Linked DNA regions of Duganella zoogloeoides. The protein of the gene in region 1 interacts with the protein of each later gene in a pairwise test. Links are inferred from orthologs where the notes say so. Each region holds a gene or a part of one and is shown on either strand. Other genes may lie near its edges.

Region 1 (11,434 bases):
GGCCAGCACGCCGTGGTCGGTTTTCTCGCCGTCGCTCGCTTGCAGGTTTACATAGGACAGGGCGCTGTGGGTGGTGCCGAGGTCGATGCCGATGGCGTAACGTGGATCGCTCACAGTTCCACCTCCGCCGGGGCCAGGATGGCGGCGTCGTGTGCTTCGGCCAGTTTCGGCAGGCGTACGTCGGTCGAGCGCCAGCCGCGATGGCTGAGCGTGCCACGGAACGGCGCCTGGCCGACCACGTTGCCGGTCAGGCGCACGGCGGCGGCGTCAAAGCCTTGCTCCAGCACCACGCGGCTGCCTTCGGCTTCGCTGCGCACGGCTTCGATGGTGAAGTGTTCGCGCAGCACCTTGCTGCAACCCTCGTGGACCACGCGCGCGGCGGCGCCGATGTCGGCGTCGGAGTAGGCGGACAGGTTTTCCTGGGTGAAGTCGATCAGGCGCGCTTCGCGCTGGAACAGGCTCAGCAATTGCAGGGCGGCGTCAGGCGTGGCCACGCGCAGGGTGACCGGCGCCGGGGCCGGCGCGGTCACGGGTACCGGCGTTGGTACCGGCACCGGCGTGGGCACTGGCACCGGGGTAGGGACCGGCAGCGGCGTCGGCACGGGCACTGGCACCGGGGTCGGTACTGGAACCGGCACCGGCGTGGGCGCGGCAACGGGCACGGGTGCGTCGTCCATGCGGGTCAGGCGGGCCGCGTATTCAGCATCGGAGATGGCGCGGAAAAAGGCGCCGATGGCAATCGAGATGCGGCTGAAAAAAGACGGCAGCGGTTGGTTTGGTGTGTTCATCAATTGCTCGTTGTGAATGTGCCGGCGCACCGCGTTTGGCGGCGTTCCGGCGTGTAATTGGTTGGAGTCGCGCAAGGCGCGCGGGGGCCTGGCCCCCGGAAGCCCTGCATGATACCAGTTCGTGCCGGGGCGCCAAAGCAGGGCGCGGTGCACAGATGGATTTAGAACTTGATATGGTCCGGGTCAGCGCCTAGAATACTGTTTATATATACAGTATTCAGGTCAGCCATGTCCCACGACGAAAATAACCAATCGCATGTAATGTTGCCGCCGCCGTCACTCAAGGCGCACAAGGGACGTGGCGCCGTCTCCAATCTGCAGGGCAGGTTCGAGGTTCATGCGCGCGAGGCGTACGACGACGGCTGGCAACGCGAAGAAGAGGAGTCCACACCATGGAAAACCCAGGTCATCGACGAGGTCTGCAAGTCCATCCTCAGCCGCAATGCCTCGCCGGACTTGCCGTTCGGTGTTTCGCTCAATCCGTATCGTGGTTGCGAACATGGCTGCATTTACTGCTTTGCCCGCCCCACGCACAGCTATCTTGGCCTGTCGCCGGGTATGGACTTCGAGAGCAAGATCTTCGCCAAGGTCAACGCGCCCGACATGCTGCGCCGCGAACTGGCCAAGTCCGGCTACGTGCCGGAATCGATCGCGCTGGGCGTCAACACCGACGCCTACCAGCCGTGCGAGCGCGACCGCAAGCTCACGCGCCGCGTGCTCGAAGTGCTGCAAGAGTGCCACCACCCGGTGGGGCTGATCACCAAGTCGGCGCTGATCGAACGCGACATCGACATCCTGGCGCCCATGGCGGCGCAGCGCCTGGCCGGCGTGGCGATCACGCTCACCACGCTCGATCCGGCCATCGCCCGCACGCTGGAGCCGCGCGCCGCCGCGCCGGCCCGGCGCCTGCGCACCATCCGCACGCTCACCGACGCCGGCATACCCGTGGCCGTGAGCGTCGCACCCATCATCCCGTTCGTGACGGAGCCGGAGATCGAACGCCTGCTGGCGGCGGTCAAGGACGCCGGCGCCGTCTCGGCGCACTACACGGTGCTGCGCCTGCCGTGGGAGGTCGCGCCGCTGTTCCATCAATGGCTGGAAGCGCACTTTCCCGACCGCGCCCAGCGCGTGATGAACCGCGTGCGCGACATGCGCGGCGGCAAGGACTACGACAGCAACTTCGCCACGCGCATGAAGGGAGAGGGCGTGTGGGCCGACCTGATCAGGCAGCGCTTCAAGATTGCTGCCGAGCGGCTGGGGCTGACGGGGCAGGGCAGCCGCTTCCACACCATGGACGCCTCGCAGTTCGTGCGACCGCTGGTGGTGCCGCCGCTGGGGGCGCGGGCCAGGGTGGTCATTAGCGGTCAGCTAGATTTGTTCTGAGCCGCGCGGATGGGGCCACGGTGCGCGGACTGCGAAGCGTGCCGGCCGGTTACGGGGATGCTGCGGACGTTAGCCGCTCAGGTCCGCGCCATCCGGCTGGCCAGTTCCACCAGGTGCCGCTCGATTTCGAACACGTGCGGATCGTCGCGGCCCAGTTCGCGCAGCGCATGGGCCAGGTGGTTCAGGTAGTCGCTGTTCGGGCCGCTGGGGCCGGCCGAGCGGGCGATGTGCTCGGCGATATCGCGCTCGGACGCTTCACCGATGAAGGCGAGATTGTCTGGCGTGGCGATGTAGACGAGTCCCAGGACGCTGCCGGCTCCAACGGCAGCTTTGTCGGCCGATACGTTGCCAGCGGCGCCGACGACATTGTCGCCCGCGCGCGCGTCGCCCACGCGCATGTCGCCGACGCCAACACCAGCTTGGTGATCCTCGAAACTGATCGGCGTAGCCAACCGTAAATAGCCGTCCTTTTCGCGATGGTCGAGATGGGCGAATATCTCGGGCGTGATCAGGTAGGCCATGCCGTGGCAGATGGCGCCCGGCGCTTCGATCAGGGTCACTACGCGGCCCGGCGCGTCGGGCGTGCCGCGGTGGTCGTGCGAGCCTTGCCAGAAGCGCCGGGTCCAGTTGGCGATGCTTGCAGGGCGCCGTTGCAGGTAGGGGAAGTCGGCCTTGTAGATCAGCGAGCCGTAGCCGAACAGCCATACGCTGTGGTGGCCGTCGAACTGGTCCATTTTCTGGTTGATGGCGATGGTGTCTGCTGTCATGTCGGTCTTGCTGTGCTGTGGTGTGTCCGCCTGTGGCACTGCCAGCAGGTCAGGCACGGTCTGCCTGCGCGGCAAAATCGCTGCTGCGCGCGATCTGCAATTGTCGCACACCGATCGACGCGAAGGCGGCCTGCAACTGCTGTTCGTAGTGCCGCATCAGCGTGGCGCTGGCCGGGTCGTCCGCGCCGGACGTCACCAGCACCACCTGTATTTCGGCCATGCAATCGTTTTCACCCGGATCATGCAAAGGCAGCAAACGGTCCAGCCACACCTTCAGCGACGAGGGCGCGAAATAATTGTGCATGGGTGCACCGACCACCACGATGTCGGCATCGATGAATTCTTGCAGCAGCGCGGCGCTGAGCAACACTTCGGCACGCAGGTCGGGATGCATGGGGATGGCGGCGTTCCATTGCCGACTCATCGCTTGCAGCAGCGGGCCGCTCACGTGCGACAGCGGTGCGGCCGCCAGGTCGCGGTAGATGGTGTGGGCGCCCGGGTGGGCGGCGGTCAGCTTGGCCACGGTAGCGGCCGTATGTTGGCGTGAGCGCGACTGGTCGCCGCGCACGCAGGAATCGATATGCAGGATGTTCATCGGCTCAGGATAAACAGGCGCTTGTCAGTGTGTCATTGGATTAAATGTAAATATTCTTTACAGCAATGATACTTGCCATGGATGGGTGGCGACGAATTGCTTTAGAAACGCAGCAAAACTGTCGGCCGCCGGCGACAGGGCGCGGGCGTTGCGGGTGTACACGAAAAAGCGCCGGGTCAGTGCTGGCGCCTGTAGTTGACGCATGTGCAGGCCGTACAGCGCTATCATTTTCTCGGCATACGGCAGGCAGACCGTGATGCCGAGGTTGGCGTGGACCATGGCCAGCGCAGTGGTCATGAAGGTCACTTCGTTGGCTGGCCGCAGCGATAAATCCCGGAATGAAGTGTGCATATCGCGCAACAGCCGTTCGGTGAACTGGCCTTGCAATGCAATGAAAGGGTAGCGGTCAACGTCGGCCCATGTCACGTGCTGCGCCTGTTGCAAGGGGTGGCCTTCGGGAAATACCACCACGAACGGCATCTCGAACAGCGGTTCGGCTGCAATGTCGGCCGTGGTGTCGCGGTCGGGGCCGATGCCGAAGTCCACCTCGCCGCTGAACACGCGCGCCGACACTTGCTCCACCGGGCTGTCGGCCAGCCGCACCTGCACGTCGGGATGCAGGTCGCGGTAGGCGGCAATCGCCTCGGGCAGCAGGGTGCACGACAACATCTGCGGCGCCGCCACCCGCACCACGCCCTGCTTGAGCGCCTTGCGACTGGCAATGTCGGCCATGGCGCGGTCGAGGTCTTGCAGCATTTTCTCGAACAGCGGCGTCAGTTCGCGTCCCAGCTCCGATAATTGCGCCTTGCGCGTGGTGCGCTCCACCACGCGCAAGCCCAGGATCTGTTCCAGTTCCTTGATCTGCCCGCTCAGTGCAGATTGCGTCAGGTGCAGATGCTCGGCGGCCAGCGTAAAACTGCCGGTCTTGGTCAGCGCCACCAGGGCGCGCATGTGGCGCAAACTTGGATTCATAAAGAAATGTGATAAATCAGGATAAAAATCTCGTTTGCATGATATCTGGTATTGGCGTCTAATCCCAGGGAAGACATTGCGCACATTACGGAGACCTCTCATGCACCAAAGCACCATCGCCACCGCCGCAGCCGCGTCGGCAAAAAAAACAGCCCAACCGGGAGCCCGCGCATGAAGCTCGCCACCCTCAAGGACGGCAGCCGCGATGGCCGCCTGGTTGTCGTCAGCCGCGACCTGTCACACTATCAAGCGGTGCCCAAGATTTCCGCGACCCTGCAACACGCGCTCGACAACTGGGATCTGGTGTCGCCGCGCCTGCATGCGGTGTACGACATCCTCAATACCGGCGAGGCAGTCGATGCGCGGCCATTCGACCAGCACGCCTGTCACTCGCCGCTGCCGCGCGCCTACCAGTGGGCCGACGGCTCTGCCTATATCAACCACGTGGAACTGGTGCGGAAGGCGCGCAATGCCGAGGTGCCGGCGTCGTTCTACACCGATCCGCTGATGTACCAGGGCGGCTCCGACAGCTTTATCGGGCCCAGCGACCCGATCTATGCGCTCAGCACCGACTGGGGCATCGACCTGGAAGCGGAAGTGGCGGTGATCACCGCCGACGTGCCGATGGGCGTGGCTGTCGAGGATGCCGCCGCCGCAATCCGCCTGGTAATGCTGGTCAACGACGTCTCGCTGCGCAACCTGATTCCCAACGAACTGGCCAAGGGCTTCGGCTTCTTCCAGTCGAAGGCGGCCAGCGCGTTTTCGCCGGTGGCGGTCACGCCCGACGAACTGGGCCAGCACTGGCAGGACAGCAAGCTGCACCTGCCGCTGCTGGTGGACCTGAACGGCCAGCCGTTCGGCAAGCCCAACGCCGGCGAGGACATGACCTTCAATTTCGCCCAGCTGGTGGCGCACGCGGCTGCCACGCGCGAGCTGGCGGCCGGCACCATCATCGGTTCGGGCACCGTGTCCAACAAGCAGGGCAACCTGCACGGCTCGAGCATCGCCAACGGCGGTGTCGGCTATTGCTGCCTGGCCGAAGTGCGCATGTACGAAACCATCGAAACGGGCAAGCCGCAAACCGCATACCTGCAGTTCGGCGACCGCGTGCGCATCGAGATGATGGACGCCAACGGCGCCAGCATCTTTGGCGCCATCGACCAGGCCGTCGTTCACTACGGCGAAAAAAGCTGATGAAGCTCTACACCTATTTCCGCAGCTCGGCTGCCTACCGGGTGCGCATCGCGCTCGAACTGAAGGGACTGGACTACGAAGCCCTGCCCGTGCACCTGCTGCGCGGTGGCGGCGAGCAGTTGCAGGCGGCGTACCGCGCCATCAACCCGGCCGGGCTGGTGCCCGCGCTCGACGATGACGGCGCGATCCTGACCCAGTCGCTGGCCATTCTTGAGTACCTCGACGAGACCCGGCCGCAAGTCCCCTTGCTGCCGCCAGACCCCGCTGGCCGGGCCCGCGTGCGTGCGCTGGCGCTGACCATCGCGGCCGATACCCATCCGCTGGGCAATCTGCGCGTGCTGAAATACCTGACCGGCCAGCTGGAACAAACCGACGAGACCAAGCTGGCGTGGCAGCAGCACTGGCTGCGCACCGGCATGGCGGCGCTCGAAGCCATGCTGGCCGGCGACCCGCGCACCGGCACCTTTTGCCACGGCGACCAGCCCGGCCTGGCCGATTGCTGCCTGGCGCCGCAGGTGTTTTCCGCCCAGCGTTTCGGTGTCGATCTGGCGCCGTATCCCACCATCACGCGCATCCACGATCACTGCGCGGCGTTGCCCGCGTTCCAGCGCGCGCACCCGGCAGCGCAGCCGGATGCCGAATAGCGTCATTCGGGCAAGCTGGTCCGTTAGTTCAGGCACATACCACCGGCCACAGGTGTGACACGATGCAGTTTTACAACAACTGCCCGGGCCTGACATGACGACTATGCCGCGTATCGAGCGCCCGCCGCTCGCAGTCGATGACGCGACGGTGGCGCTGCTGGGCCAATTGCAGAGAGAATCGTTCGACTACTTTGTCACCGAAGCCAATCCGGCCAACGGCCTGGTGCGTGACAAGACGGCCGGCGCCGGCTGGCCCGCCAGCATCGCGGCGGTTGGCATGGCGTTGACCTGCTACCCGATTGCCGTCGAGCGCGGCTTCATGCCGCGTTCCGATGCCATCGCCCGCACCTTGACCACATTGCGATTTTTCGCCAACTGCGAGCAGAGCGAATCGCCGACCGCCAGCGGCTACAAGGGTTTTTATTATCACTTTCTCGACATGGACACCGGCGCACGGGCGCGCGACAGCGAACTGTCCAGTATCGACACCGCGCTGCTGATCGCCGGCGTGCTGGCTGTGGTTGAATACTTCACCGGCGCCGATGACGATGAACGCGAAATCCGCGACCTGGGCGACTTGCTGTACCGTCGCGTGGACTGGCAATGGATGCGCCGCCGCAAGCGCCTGCTGTGCCACGGCTGGAAGCCGGGCAAAGGTTTCCTGCGCTGGCACTGGGAAGGTTACGACGAGGCGCTGATCCTGTACGTGCTGGCGCTGGGCTCGCCCACGTACCCGATCGAACGCGACAGCTACGACGCCTGGGCTGCCAGCTATGAATGGAAAACCGTGTACGACATCGAATACCTGTACGCGGGGCCGCTGTTCATCCACCAGATGTCGCACGTGTGGCTCGATATGCGCGGCATCCGCGATCATCCCATGCGTGCCCACGACCTCGACTACTTTGAGAACAGCCGCCGCGCCACGCTGGTCCAGCAGCGCTATGCGATTGAAAACCCGCTCGGCTTTCCCGAGTACGACGCGCTGCACTGGGGCATCTCGGCCTGCGACGGTCCGGGCCCGGGCACCCGCAAGATCGGCGGCGTGCAGCGAAAATTTTACGATTACATCGCCCGCGGCGTACCGTACGGCCCGGACGACGGCACGCTGGCGCCGTGGGCAGTGGCAGCGTCATTGCCGTTCGCGCCCGAGATCGTGCTGCCGACCATCCGCCACTACCAGACCCTGGACTTGCACGAACAGCGCCAGTGCGGCTTCAAACCCTCGTTTTCCACCGTGTTCCACCACGCACGGGGCGGCTGCGTGCGCTGGGTGTCGCCGTACCACTTCGGCATCGACAAGGGGCCGGCCATCATCATGGCCGACAACTACCTGCACGATTTTATCTGGCGCCTGATGCGTGGCAATGAGTACATCCGCGCCGGCCTGCAGCGGGCCGGCTTCGAAGGCGGCTGGCTGGAACAATAATCAACCATTTATAAATAGAAAGCTGCAAGCAGTCACGTTACAATCTCGCCTTTGTCCGATTGCCTTGCAGCCATGACCATCCCCGATCCTATCCTTGCCGCGCTCGCTGGCGCCGACGCTTCCTGGCGCCCGTTGTTAATCGAGGGTCTGCAGGCGGTGATGAAGGCCACGCCCGATTACCTGCCGCAGCTGGCGGTTGACCAGTATTTACCCACCGAAGGCCGTTTGTTTGCCGCCTTCGCCTTGCCGCTGGACCAGGTGCGCTATGTGCTGGTGGGCGAGGGGCCGTATCCGCGTGCGCTGAGTGCCACCGGCGTGTGCTTCATGGATGGCGCCGTCGGCAGCCTGTGGTCGAGCGAGGAGGGTGGCGGCTTATCGAAAGCGGTCAACAAGGCCACCTCGCTGCGCAACTTCATGAAAATGCTGCTGGTGGCCGATGGCCAGCTGCAACTGGACAATACCGCCGGCGATGCCATGGCGGCTGTCTCGACCCGCGCGCGCAGCGGCGCCGGCACCCATATCCAGACCCTGGACGACATGCAGCGCAAGTTGACTGGCCAGGGCTTTTTGTTGCTGAACGCGTCGCTGGTGTTCCGCAGCGACGTCGCGCCCGTTAAAGATGCCAAGGCCTGGCTGCCGTTTTTCGAGACCGTGATGGCCGGTCTGGCCGCGCAGTCGGCCGCCACGCCCACCATGATTTTGTGGGGCAAGATCGCCGAATTGCTGAAGAAATTGCCGGTGATGAAAGAGTTTCCGCAGATCGTGGCGGAGCACCCGTACAACCTGAGTTTTATTGGCAACCAGGACATGCACACGCTGTTTGGCCCGATGCAACTATTGAAAGCTTAGCCACAGGTCGAAACCGAAGGGCCACCGGCAAGCTTCGCCAAAGTTTGGTATACTTGACTAATTCGATCAACTACTCAGGCTTAAACGTACACTGAGCGGGGCAGGCAGGGTCGATATTTTAACCGAACCGAGGTAGTGATGCGTCTGACCACTAAAGGCCGTTTTGCTGTGACTGCGATGATCGACCTGGCTTTGCGCCAAGGCAAGGGTCCGGTCACGCTATCGGGCATCAGCCAGCGCCAGGCCATTTCGCTGTCGTACCTGGAGCAATTGTTCGGCAAGTTGCGCCGCCACGAAATTGTCGAATCGATCCGTGGTCCGGGGGGGGGTTACAGCCTGGCCCGCCGGGCGGACAAGGTCACGGTGGCCGACATCATCATCGCCGTCGATGAGCCGCTGGACGCCACCCAGTGTGGCGGCAAGGAAAATTGCCACGGGGCGGACGCCGCCAGTGGCGTGCGTTGCATGACCCACGAGTTGTGGGCCACGCTGAACGAAAAAATGGTTGATTACCTCGATTCGGTGTCGTTGCAGGATCTGGTCGATCAACAGAAGCAAAAGCATGCCGACCAAAGCGTGGTGGTCATGCACCGCAATGAAAACCAGGCCGCGTTGGGTTGAGCGCATTGCTTGCCAGGCTAAAAACAAAAGATGAACGGAGTTACCAGATGAACGCCCCAGAAAAAAATCTCGCCGCCGTAAAGTTCCAGACCGCGCCGCATTTCCCTATTTATATGGACTATTCGGCCACCACGCCGATCGACCCGCGCGTGGCCGATGCCATGATTCCTTACCTGCGCGAGCAGTTCGGCAATCCCGCATCGCGCAGCCATATGTACGGCTGGACTGCTGAAAAAGCGGTGGAAGAGGCGCGCGCCCACGTCGCCGCCCTGGTCAATGCAGACCCGCGCGAAATCATCTGGACCTCCGGCGCCACCGAGTCGAACAACCTCGCCATCAAGGGCGCAGCGCAGTTCTACAAGACCAAGGGCAAGCACATCATCACGGTAAAAACCGAGCACAAGGCCGTGCTCGACACCGTGCGCGAACTGGAGCGCCAGGGCTTCGAAGCGACGTACCTGGAACCGCAGGACAACGGCCTGATCACCATCGAGCAGCTGACCGCCGCCATCCGTCCCGACACCATCCTGATTTCGGTCATGCTGGTGAATAACGAAATCGGCGTGATCCAGCCGATCGACGAGATCGGCGCGCTGTGCCGCTCGAAAGGCATCATCTTCCACTGCGACGCTGCGCAAGCGACCGGCAAGATCGTGATCGACCTGCAAAAAACCAAGGTCGACCTGATGACCTTTACCGCGCACAAAACCTACGGCCCGAAAGGCGTGGGCGCGCTGTACGTTTGCCGCAAGCCGCGCGTGCGCATCGAAGCGCAAATGCACGGTGGCGGCCACGAGCGCGGCTTGCGTTCGGGTACGCTGCCTACCCATCAGATCGTGGGCATGGGCGAAGCGTTCCGCCTGGCCAAAGTGGAAATGGATACCGAAATTTCGCGCATCAAGGCGCTGCGCGACCGCCTGGCCACGGGCCTGCAGGAAATCGAAGAAACCTACATCAACGGCGACATGGACCACCGCGTGCCGCACAACCTCAACGTCAGCTTCAACTACGTCGAGGGCGAGTCGCTGATCATGGCCGTGAAAGACCTGGCCGTGTCGTCCGGTTCGGCCTGCACCTCGGCCAGCCTGGAGCCATCGTACGTGTTGCGTGCCCTGGGCCGCAGCGACGAACTGGCGCACAGCTCGATCCGCTTTACCATCGGCCGTTTCACGACCGAAGAAGACATCGACTTCGCCATCGAACTGATGAAGTCGAAAGTGGGCAAATTGCGTGAACTGTCGCCGCTGTGGGACATGTTCAAGGAAGGGATCGACATCAGCTCGATCCAGTGGGCCGCGCATTAATCACGCTGCGCGCTACGTACGAATCACCTAAAAGATACAGGAGCAACAAAATGGCTTACTCGGAAAAAGTACTGGACCACTACGAAAACCCACGCAACGTCGGCGCTTTCGACAAGGGCGATGACAGCATCGGTACCGGCATGGTGGGCGCGCCAGCGTGCGGCGACGTGATGAAACTGCAAATCAAGGTCGGCGCCGATGGCCTGATCGAAGATGCGAAATTCAAGACGTACGGCTGCGGTTCGGCCATCGCCTCGAGTTCGCTGGTGACCGAATGGGTCAAGGGTAAAACCCTGGACCAGGCACTGGCCATCAAGAACACGCAAATCGCCGAAGAACTGGCACTGCCACCGGTCAAGATTCACTGCTCGATCCTGGCAGAAGACGCGATCAAGGCGGCTGTTCAGGACTATCAAGCCAAGCACCCAGCAGTCGCCGCTTAAAGTTGTTGAAATGCGATCGTGGTGCGCCGTAGTGGCGTACTGCCTTCGCCGCCACGCCTGACCACAATCGCATTACAACAACTTTGGTTTTATATAGGCCGGCTGTCGCCGGCACGGAGAATTAGATGGCAATTACCCTGACCGAAAAAGCAGCCAAGCACATCAATCGCTACATCGAACGCCGCGGCAAGGGCGTCGGTTTGCGTTTTGGCGTGCGTACCACCGGCTGCTCGGGCCTGGCGTACAAGCTCGAGTATGTCGATGAAGTGGCCGACGAGGACAGCGTGTTCGAGTCGCACGGCGTGAAGGTATTCGTCGATCCGAAAAGCCTGCCGTATATCGACGGCACCGAGCTGGACTTCGCACGCGAAGGCTTGAACGAGGGCTTCAAGTTCCACAACCCGAACGAAAAAGACGCTTGCGGTTGCGGCGAGAGTTTCCGTAT
Region 2 (9,410 bases), 530 kb from region 1 along the record:
TCAATCCGCACTCCGCAAAGCAGTCGGACACGCGCTGGCCCATCGCCATCGTCCTGGTTGCCACCATGACCATCGGCGCCGCGAGCTTGATTGCCACAATCTCACGCCTTTTCGATCTGCTCTACACAGGCGGCGCCTACGGCTAACTTTACAATTAACGAGGAGAACAATATGAACAAGCACTCCATCCTGCTGGCAGTGGCGCTCACTACCCTGACATCGACGTCCTATGCGCAGATGAGCAAGTCGGAATACAACGCCGAGACCAAGCGCATCGCCACCCGCTACGCGGCAGACAAGAAACTGTGCGCGGAAGAAGGCAGTTCGAGCGCGCGCATGCAGTGCCTGCGCGACGCCCAGAGCGAATACACGCAGCACAATGCCGACGCCAAGGCGCGCTACAACACCAAGGCGCCCAAAGCGACGGCTTGCCACGACTGCGGCCGCGTCACCTCGGTCGTTGTCGGTGAAAAAGCCGGTGAAGGCGGCGCCGTGGGCCTGATCGCCGGCGGCGTGGCCGGCGCCCTGCTGGGCAACCAGGTCGGCAGCGGCGGCGGCAAGAAGCTCGCCACCCTGGCCGGTGCCGCCGGTGGCGCCTACGCGGGCAAGCAAGTGGAAGGCCATGCACGGACCACCAAGCAGTGGACCGTGCACGTGCGCTACGACGACGGCAAGCAGGACAGTTTTGTGTACGACAACGACCCGCAGATGGCCAACGGCGACCGGGTGCAGAAGCAGAACGGCACGTTAATTCGCCGCTAAGAGCACGCGATAAACGCCTTCGCGGCGTTGCAGCGCTTCGCTCCGAAGGTGTTCTCGGGCACCCCATATCGTAAAAAAAGCAGCCGAGGCTGCTTTTTTTACGTCCGGGGGAGCTTAGAACTGCGCCTCATCCAGCGCCAGCACGCCGGCGCTGCCATCGACAATCGCCGTGCGCAGGCTGCTCGACTGCGACAGGATGTGGTCGGCAAAGAAGCGTGCCGTGCCAATCTTGGCCCGGTAGAAGCCGGCATCACCCTCGCCCGCTTCGAGCTTGCCTTGCGCAATCGCCGCTGCGCGCGCCATTTGCCAGCCGCCCAGCACCACGCCAGCCAGTTTCAGGTACAGCACGCTGCCGGCAAACACGGCTTTGACGTCGCTCTTGACGTTGGCCACCACGAAGTCCACCGCTGCCGCCAGGTCGTCGGCGCCGGCCGCCAGTTGCTGGGCAATCGCTTGCAGGTTGGCGTCGCCCGATGCGGCCAGCTGCGCCTGGGTGGCGCGCACTTGCTCGACCAGGCCCCTGGCCACGGCGCCGCCGTCGCGCACGGTCTTGCGGCCCACCAGGTCGTTGGCCTGGATCGCGGTCGTGCCTTCGTAAATCGTGAGGATCTTGGCGTCGCGGTAATGCTGGGCCGCGCCCGTCTCTTCGATGAAGCCCATGCCGCCGTGCACCTGCACGCCATCGCGCGCCACGTCCTGCGACATTTCGGTGGACCAGCCCTTGATGATCGGCACCAGGTATTCGTACACGGCCAGGTTCTGCTTGCGCACCGCCTCGTCGGCGTGGCTGTGGGCGATGTCGGACAAGCCCGCCCCCACGTAGGCCAGCGCTCGCGCTGCCTCGGTTTGCGAGCGCATATTCATCAGCATGCGGCGCACGTCCGGGTGGTGGATGATGGCGACCGGACCGGCGGAGCCAGCCACATCGCGCGACTGCACGCGGTCGCGCGCAAACGCCACCGCTTTTTGATACGCGCGCTCGGCCAGCCCAATGCCTTGCAGACCGACGCCGAAGCGCGCCGCGTTCATCATGATGAACATGTATTCGAGGCCGCGATTTTCTTCGCCGACCAGGGTGCCGATGGCGCCGCCGTGGTCGCCGAATTGCAGCACGGCCGTGGGGCTGGCCTTGATGCCGAGCTTGTGTTCGAGCGAGACGCAGTGGGCGTCGTTGCGCGCGCCCAGCGTGCCGTCGGCATTGACCAGGAACTTCGGGACGATGAACAGCGAAATACCTTTGACACCGGCCGGCGCATCGGGCGTGCGCGCCAGCACCAGGTGCACGATGTTGTCGGAGAAATCATGCTCGCCGTACGTAATAAAGATCTTGGTGCCGAACACTTTATAGGTGCCGTCACCCTGCGGCTCGGCGCGGGTGCGCACGGCGGCCAGGTCGGAGCCCGCTTGCGGCTCGGTCAGGTTCATGGTGCCGGTCCATTCGCCCGAGACCAGCTTTTCCAGGTAAATCGCTTTTTGCTCGTCGCTGCCGGCCGTCAGCAGCGCTTCGATGGCGCCGTCCGACAGCAGCGGGCACAGCGCGAACGAAATGCTGCCCGAGTTCAGCATCTCGATGCACGGCGTGGCCAGCAACTTGGGCAAGCCCTGGCCGCCAAACTCGACCGGATGCTGCACACCCTGCCAGCCCGCCTCGCCGAAGGCCTTGAACGCGGCTTTAAAGCCTTTCGAGGTGGTGACCTGGCCGTCGTGCCAATAACTTGGCTCCTTGTCGCTGGCGTGGTTCAGTGGCGCGATCACGCCGCTGACGAACTTGCCGTTTTCTTCGAGGATGGCTTCGGCCGTGTCGAGGGTGGCGTCTTCATTGCCGGGCAGCGCGGTGACGGTGGCCAGGTCGGCCAGTTCGTTGATGACGAACAGCATGTCTTTGAGGGGGGCTTGGTAGGGCATGATGTCTCCGGATTCTGATGTCGTGTAGGGAAATTCGGGTAAAAAAAAGCCACGATGGTCAGGCGTCTAGCGCGCGACCAGCGTGGCTCCTTGCAGCAGGGAGGATTAGCCCAGCTCGGCCACCAGCTGCGGCACCACTTCAAACAGGTCGCCCACGATGCCGTAGTCAGCCACCGAGAAGATCGGCGCTTCCGGATCCTTGTTGATCGCCACGATGACTTTCGAGTCTTTCATGCCGGCCAAGTGCTGGATCGCGCCCGAGATACCGACGGCGATGTACAGGTTGGGCGCGACGATCTTGCCGGTCTGGCCCACTTGCCAGTCGTTCGGCACATAGCCGGCATCGACTGCTGCACGCGAGGCGCCCATGGCGGCGTTCAGCTTGTCGGCCAGCGGTTCCAGCACTTTGAAGGCTTCGCCCGAACCCATGCCACGGCCACCGGACACGATCACCTTGGCGGCGGTCAGTTCCGGACGGTCGGACTTGGCCAGCTCGCGGCCCACAAAACTCGACTTGCCCGAATCGGCCACAGCGGCAACGGTTTCGGTGGCAGCCGAACCACCGGTGGCAGCGGCAGCATCGAAGCCGGTAGCGCGCACGGTGATGACCTTGATCTTGTCGGACGATTGCACGTAGGCAATCGCGTTACCGGCGTAGATCGGACGCTCGAAGGTATCGGGCGAATCGACCTTGGTGATTTCGGAAATCTGCGCCACGTCCAGCTTGGCGGCCACGCGTGGCAGGATGTTCTTGCCGTAGGCGGTGGCTGGCGCCAGGATGTGGCTGTAGGCATCGCCCTGCGCCAGGGTCAGGATTTGCTCGGCGACGTTTTCGGCCAGGCCGTCGGCAAAGTGCGGCGCGTCGGCCACGATGACTTTCGACACACCGGCGATTTGCGCGGCAGCCGCAGCGGCAGCGCCGGCGTTGGAACCGGCCACCAGCACGTGCACGTCGCCGCCGCACTGGGCAGCTGCGGTCACGGTGTGGAGGGTGCTGCCTTTCAGGCTGGCGTTGTCGTGTTCTGCGATAACTAATGCGACCATGATGATTCCTTTAGATGACTTTGGCTTCGGTGCGCAGCTTGGCGACCAGGATGGCGGCGTCCGGCACGATGATGCCGGCCGAGCGCTTGGCAGGCTCGACAACCTTCAGCGTTTTCAGGCGCGGGGTCACATCGACGCCCAGGTCTTCCGGCTTGGTCACGTCCAGCGGTTTTTTCTTGGCCTTCATAATGTTCGGCAGCGTCACGTAGCGCGGCTCGTTCAGGCGCAGGTCGGTGGTGATGATCGCTGGCAGGGTGAGCGCCAGGGTTTCCAGGCCGCCGTCCACTTCGCGGGTAACGGTGACTTTACCGTCTTCCAGTTCCACTTTCGACGCGAACGTCGCTTGTGGCCAACCGAGCAAGGCAGCCAGCATCTGGCCGGTCTGGTTGGAGTCGTCGTCGATGGCCTGTTTGCCCAGGATGATCAGTTGCGGCTGCTCCTTGTCGGCCAGCGCCTTGATCAGCTTGGCCACTGCCAGCGGTTCCAGTTCCACGTCGGTCTGCACCAGGATGCCGCGATCGGCGCCGATTGCCATGCCGGTGCGCAGGGTTTCCTGGCACTTGTCGACGCCGCACGATATCGCCACCACCTCGGTGACCTTGCCCGATTCCTTGAGGCGCGTGGCTTCTTCCAGCGCGATCTCGTCGAACGGGTTCATCGACATTTTGACATTGGCGATATCGACGCCGGTGCCGTCCGATTTGACGCGGACCTTGACGTTGTAGTCGACCACGCGTTTGACGGGTACCAAGACTTTCATAGCTGTGCCTTTGGGAAAATAGTGAATAACGGACTAAATTAGTGGGCTAGATTATATGAGAAATCCGCCGGACACAATAAATTAAAGCACGATCGTGCGATTTTTAGTTAGTGGAAGTCGTCTAAAAAGCTTCTTAGACGATCATTCCATTTGCAATGCTGAGTGAGGGCTTGGTGAGAAAGAAAACGCCAAAGGCTTATTTGCGGCGCATCAAAAAGACGAATTCGCGGCCCGTTTGCACGTGCGAGAGCAGTGCGTTGCCGGTTTGTTTGGCGAAAGCCTGGAAGTCGCGAACGGAGCCAGGGTCGGTTGCCATGATGCGCAGCACTTCGCCGCTTTGCAGTTCTGCCAGGGCTTTTTTCGCCTTGAGGATCGGCAGCGGGCAATGCAGTTCGCGCGCATCGAGTTCCATGTGGAATTCCATGATTTCGTTGTCTAGTATCGTGTCGGTCATCTTGAACCCGCTAGTTAGCTAGGAAGTAGTGCAGCATTTTCGCAATACTACTCCTTTTCAGTGCTCTTGACGCGCTGCACCAAAATAGTTCGTAGCCCGTTGCAATTCTGCAACGGGAACTTGCAAGTATACAATCAAGTCGTTCAAACAATAACGGCCCGCGCTTGACACGCGGGCCGTCGATACCCCTGATTTTACAGGGTTACTTGCAATGCAGGACTATATTTTGCCCTCAGGCTTTAGCGCCCACCCAGTCCACCACGCCTGCCAGGGCAGCTGGCAAACCGCTTGGATCGGTACCGCCGGCCTGCGCCATATCGGGGCGTCCGCCGCCTTTTCCGCCCACTTGTTGTGCAACGAAGTTCACCAGTTCGCCGGCTTTGACCTTGGACGTGGCGTCGGCGGTCACGCCTGCAATCAGGCTCACCTTGCCGTCGTTGACGGCGGCCAGCACGATGGCGGCGGTTTTCAGCTTGTCCTTGAGCTTGTCCATGGTCTCGCGCAGGGTGGCCACATCGGCGCCTTCCAGCACAGCTGCCAGCACCTTGATGCCATTCACATCGACTGCCTTGGTGGCCAGTTCGTCGCCCTGGCCCGAAGCCAGTTTGGATTTGAGTGCCGCCAGTTCTTTTTCCAGCGATTTCACCTGGTCCTGCACGGCGCCGATCTTGACCAGCAGCTCGTCCGGGTTGGATTTGAACGCGGCTGCAGCATCGCCGAGCTTGCGTGCCAGGCCTTGCACCAGTGCCAGCGCGCCCTCGCCCGTCACCGCTTCCACGCGGCGGATGCCAGCAGCAACGCCGCCTTCGCCGATGATCTTGAACAGGCCGATGTCGCCGGTACGCTGCACGTGCACACCGCCGCACAGCTCTTTCGAGGTGCCGATGTCGAGCACGCGCACTTCGTCGCCGTACTTCTCGCCGAACAGCGCCATGGCGCCATGCTTGACAGCGTCGTCGAACGACATGTGTTGCGCTTTGGTGGCGTGGTTTTCCAGGATCTCTTTATTGACCTTGGCTTCCACTTCGGCGATTTGCTCGGCCGTCAGCGGTGCGTTGTGGCTGAAGTCAAAACGGGTTTTGTCCGGATCGACCAGCGAGCCTTTTTGCGCCACGTGGCCGCCCAGCACTTCGCGCAGGGCTTTGTGCATCAGGTGGGTAGCCGAGTGGTTGCGGATGGTGCGGCCGCGCTTGTGCAAGTCCACTTCCGCCGAGACGGCGTCGCCCACTTTCAGGCTGCCCTGGGTCAGCACGCCGTGCTGGCCAAACACGTCGGCCTGGATCTTCAGCGTATCTTCCACCTCGAACAGGCTGCCAGCGGCCTTGATCGCGCCCTGGTCGCCCACCTGGCCGCCGGATTCGGCGTAGAACGGGGTGGTATCAAGCACCACGATGCCCGCTTCGCCCTGCTTGAGTTCCGGCACCGACGCGCCATTGGCATACAGCGCGATGACTTTGGCGTTGACGCTCAGGTCGTCGTAACCGACGAATTTTGTCTTCTCGCCCGTGTATTCGACATTGGCGGCCATCTTGAACTTGCCGGCGGCGCGCGCGGTTTTCTTTTGCTGCTCCATGGCGGCGTTGAAACCTGCTTCGTCGAGCGTGATGTTGCGCTCGCGGCAGATGTCGGCGGTCAGGTCCAGCGGGAAGCCGTAGGTGTCGTACAGGGTGAACGCGGTACCGCCGTCGAGCTTGGTCGGATCCTTGGCCAGCTGCGCTTCGAGGATCTTCATGCCGTTTTCCAGCGTTTCGCCGAAACGCTCTTCCTCGGCTTTCAAAGTGGCGGCAACGCGGTCCTTGGCTTCGGCCAGTTCCGGATAGGCCACGCCCATCTCGATGTTCAGGTCTGTCACCAGCTTGTAGAAGAACGGTTTCGTTTGGCCCAGCTTGTGGCCGTGACGCAGTGCGCGGCGGATGATGCGGCGCAGCACGTAACCGTGGCCTTCAGGACCGGGGATGATGCCGTCGACGATCAGGAACGACGCGGCGCGGATGTGGTCGGCAATCACGCGCAGCGATTTCGACTCCAGGTCGGTGGCGCCGGTTTCGCGCGCGGCAGCCTTGATCAGGTTCTGGAACAGGTCGATTTCGTAGTTGCTGTGCACGTGTTGCAGCACGGCGGCCAGGCGCTCCATGCCCATGCCGGTATCGACGCACGGCTTGGGCAGCTTGTTCATATTGCCCGCTTCGTCGCGGTTGAACTGCATGAACACCAGGTTCCAGATTTCGATGAAGCGGTCGCCGTCTTCCTCGGCCGAACCCGGAGGGCCGCCCCAGATGTCGGCGCCGTGATCGTAGAAGATCTCGGTGCACGGGCCGCAGGGACCGACGTCAGCCATCTGCCAGAAGTTGTCGGACGCGTAGCGCGAACCCTTGTTGTCGCCGATGCGGATGATGCGCTCTGTGGGCACACCGATTTCGTTGGCCCAGATGTCGTACGCCTCGTCATCCTCGAAATACACGGTAACGGTGAGTTTTTCGGCCGGCAGGCCATAGACCTTGGTCAGCAGTTCCCAGGCGTACTGGATAGCGTCACGCTTGAAATAGTCACCGAAGCTGAAATTGCCCAGCATTTCGAAGAACGTGTGGTGACGCGCGGTGTAGCCGACGTTTTCCAGGTCATTGTGCTTGCCGCCGGCGCGCACGCAGCGCTGCACGGTGGTTGCGCGCGAGTACGGGCGCGTGTCGAGGCCAAGGAAAACGTCCTTGAATTGCACCATACCGCTGTTGGTCAGCAGCATGGTCGGATCATTGCCAGGTACCAGCGGGCTGGAACGGACAATCGTGTGACCCTTGGATTCAAAAAACTTGAGGAACTTCTCGCGGATTTCAGATGATTTCATGTCGTATGCAGGGAGGGTAGCTGGCAAATGCAAAGGGTTGATTATATATGACGTCCAGTACGGCAGGGCTTCAGGCGAATGCCGGGCCGATCAAATCCACCCGATCCGTGCAAAAGCCGTCCACGCCCCACAACAGGATTTCGCGGGCCCGGGCCGGATCGTTGACGGTATAGCAAAACAGGCCAAAGCCGGCTTGCTTGATGGTCGCGGCCAGTTCCGGGGTCAAATGCTTGTGGTTGGTGTTGATGGACACGGCTTGCAGCGCCCTGGCTTGCTCTTGCCAGTCGGCCGGAATGCGGTCGAGCAAATACGCGCGCGGCACCTCGGGCGCGCCATCGCGGGCGGCAGCCAGCGCCTCGAAGCTGAACGAGGACAGCAATGGCACATGGGCCATGCCGCCTGCTGCGATCTCGTCGGCATAGGCGTCGCGCGTCACCCGCGCCACCCAGGCGCCGGTAGCAGCTTCAAAACCGTCGGCGGGCTTGATTTCCACGTTCATCCAGATGCCCTGCTCCTTGCAGTAATCGATGAACTGGGTGTAGTACGGCACCGGTTCGCCCTTGAACTGGACGCTGTGCCAGCTGCCGGCATCCATCGCCGCCAGGTCGCGCGCCAGCGTTTGCGCGACCGCGCCGGGCCCGGCCACGGTGCGGCCGAAATCGGGGTCGTGCATGACCATGCCGATGCCGTCTTTCGACAGCATCACGTCGAACTCGACGGCGCGGAAGCCGTAAGCAAGACCGGCGCGCAAGCCGGCCACCGTGTTTTCCGGCGCCAGGATGCCGCCGCCGCGATGCGCAACAATTTTAGGATATGGCCACATGATGCCGAATTAGTGATGGAATTGGGAGGGACGGAACCACGACACTATCACGATCCCGGCACAGACACTACACTGGCGGGCGAGACTTCCCAAGAGAGAGATAAAGATGACTTTACCGAAAGCGCTGGGCCATATCCGCGTGCTGGACCTGAGCCGCGTGCTGGCTGGCCCCTGGTGCTCGCAAAACCTGGCCGACCTGGGCGCCGACGTGATCAAGATCGAGCGCCCCGGCAACGGCGACGACACCCGCGCCTGGGGCCCGCCCTACGCCAAAGATGCCGCCGGCAACGACACCACCGAAGCAGCGTATTACCTGGCCGCCAATCGCGGCAAGCGCTCGGTGACGATCGACATTGCCAGTCCCGAAGGCCAGGCCCTGCTGCGCGAACTGGTGCAGCACTGCGACGTAGTCCTGGAAAACTACAAGGTGGGCCAGCTGAAACGCTACGGCCTCGATTACGATTCGCTCAAGGCCATCAAGCCCGATCTCGTCTACTGCTCGGTGACCGGTTTCGGCCAGGACGGCCCGTATGCGCACCGCGCCGGCTACGACTTTCTGATCCAGGGCATGGGCGGCCTGATGTCGGTCACCGGCGAACGCGACGACCTGCCCGGCGGCGGCCCGCAAAAGGCCGGCGTGGCGCTGACCGACCTGATGACGGGCATGTACGCCACCATCGCCATCCTGGCGGCACTGACCCACCGCGACCGCAGCGGCGCAGGCCAGTACATCGACATGGCGCTGCTCGACGTGCAGGTGGCCATGCTGGCCAATATGGGCAGCAACTACCTCAACAGCGGCAAGCCGCCCAAGCGCTGG

The links.
Region 2: the proteins of SR858_RS18065 (region 1) and SR858_RS20425 interact in binary tests that used the Escherichia coli proteins (3 or more experiments, as listed by UniProt). The link is inferred for Duganella zoogloeoides from one-to-one orthologs.

The regions. Positions count from the first base shown.
Region 1 is NZ_CP140152.1:4,088,722-4,100,155, reverse strand. Bases 8,499-11,417 are described here. They hold SR858_RS18065 (IscS subfamily cysteine desulfurase), read left to right. Parts: upstream 8,499-9,289; coding sequence 9,290-10,546; downstream 10,547-11,417. Other genes in these bases: iscA (iron-sulfur cluster assembly protein IscA), read left to right, coding at 11,115-11,417; iscU (Fe-S cluster assembly scaffold IscU), read left to right, coding at 10,597-10,989; iscR (Fe-S cluster assembly transcriptional regulator IscR), read left to right, coding at 8,760-9,242; SR858_RS18075 (uracil-DNA glycosylase family protein), read left to right, coding at 8,499-8,621. In the rest of the region: SR858_RS18120 (Hsp70 family protein), read right to left, coding at 1-114; SR858_RS18115 (DUF2760 domain-containing protein), read right to left, coding at 111-788; SR858_RS18110 (PA0069 family radical SAM protein), read left to right, coding at 1,017-2,171; SR858_RS18105 (gamma-glutamylcyclotransferase), read right to left, coding at 2,249-2,938; SR858_RS18100 (NAD(P)H-dependent oxidoreductase), read right to left, coding at 2,988-3,533; SR858_RS18095 (LysR family transcriptional regulator), read right to left, coding at 3,591-4,505; SR858_RS18090 (fumarylacetoacetate hydrolase family protein), read left to right, coding at 4,677-5,699; maiA (maleylacetoacetate isomerase), read left to right, coding at 5,699-6,343; SR858_RS18080 (glucoamylase family protein), read left to right, coding at 6,447-7,772; more of SR858_RS18075, read left to right, coding at 7,845-8,498; more of iscA, read left to right, coding at 11,418-11,434. UniProt on the Escherichia coli protein: Master enzyme that delivers sulfur to a number of partners involved in Fe-S cluster assembly, tRNA modification or cofactor biosynthesis. Catalyzes the removal of elemental sulfur from cysteine to produce alanine.
Region 2 is NZ_CP140152.1:4,610,736-4,620,145, forward strand. What follows is about bases 3,282-6,229. They hold SR858_RS20425 (sulfurtransferase TusA family protein), read right to left. Parts: upstream 4,896-6,229; coding sequence 4,668-4,895; downstream 3,282-4,667. Other genes in these bases: SR858_RS20415 (electron transfer flavoprotein subunit alpha/FixB family protein), read right to left, coding at 3,282-3,711; SR858_RS20420 (electron transfer flavoprotein subunit beta/FixA family protein), read right to left, coding at 3,722-4,471; alaS (alanine--tRNA ligase), read right to left, coding at 5,158-6,229. Also shown: SR858_RS20400 (NINE protein), read left to right, coding at 1-146; SR858_RS20405 (glycine zipper 2TM domain-containing protein), read left to right, coding at 172-762; SR858_RS20410 (acyl-CoA dehydrogenase), read right to left, coding at 877-2,667; more of SR858_RS20415, read right to left, coding at 2,773-3,281; more of alaS, read right to left, coding at 6,230-7,767; ugpQ (glycerophosphodiester phosphodiesterase), read right to left, coding at 7,838-8,590; SR858_RS20440 (CaiB/BaiF CoA transferase family protein), read left to right, coding at 8,697-9,410. UniProt on the Escherichia coli protein: Sulfur carrier protein involved in sulfur trafficking in the cell. Part of a sulfur-relay system required for 2-thiolation during synthesis of 2-thiouridine of the modified wobble base 5-methylaminomethyl-2-thiouridine (mnm(5)s(2)U) in tRNA.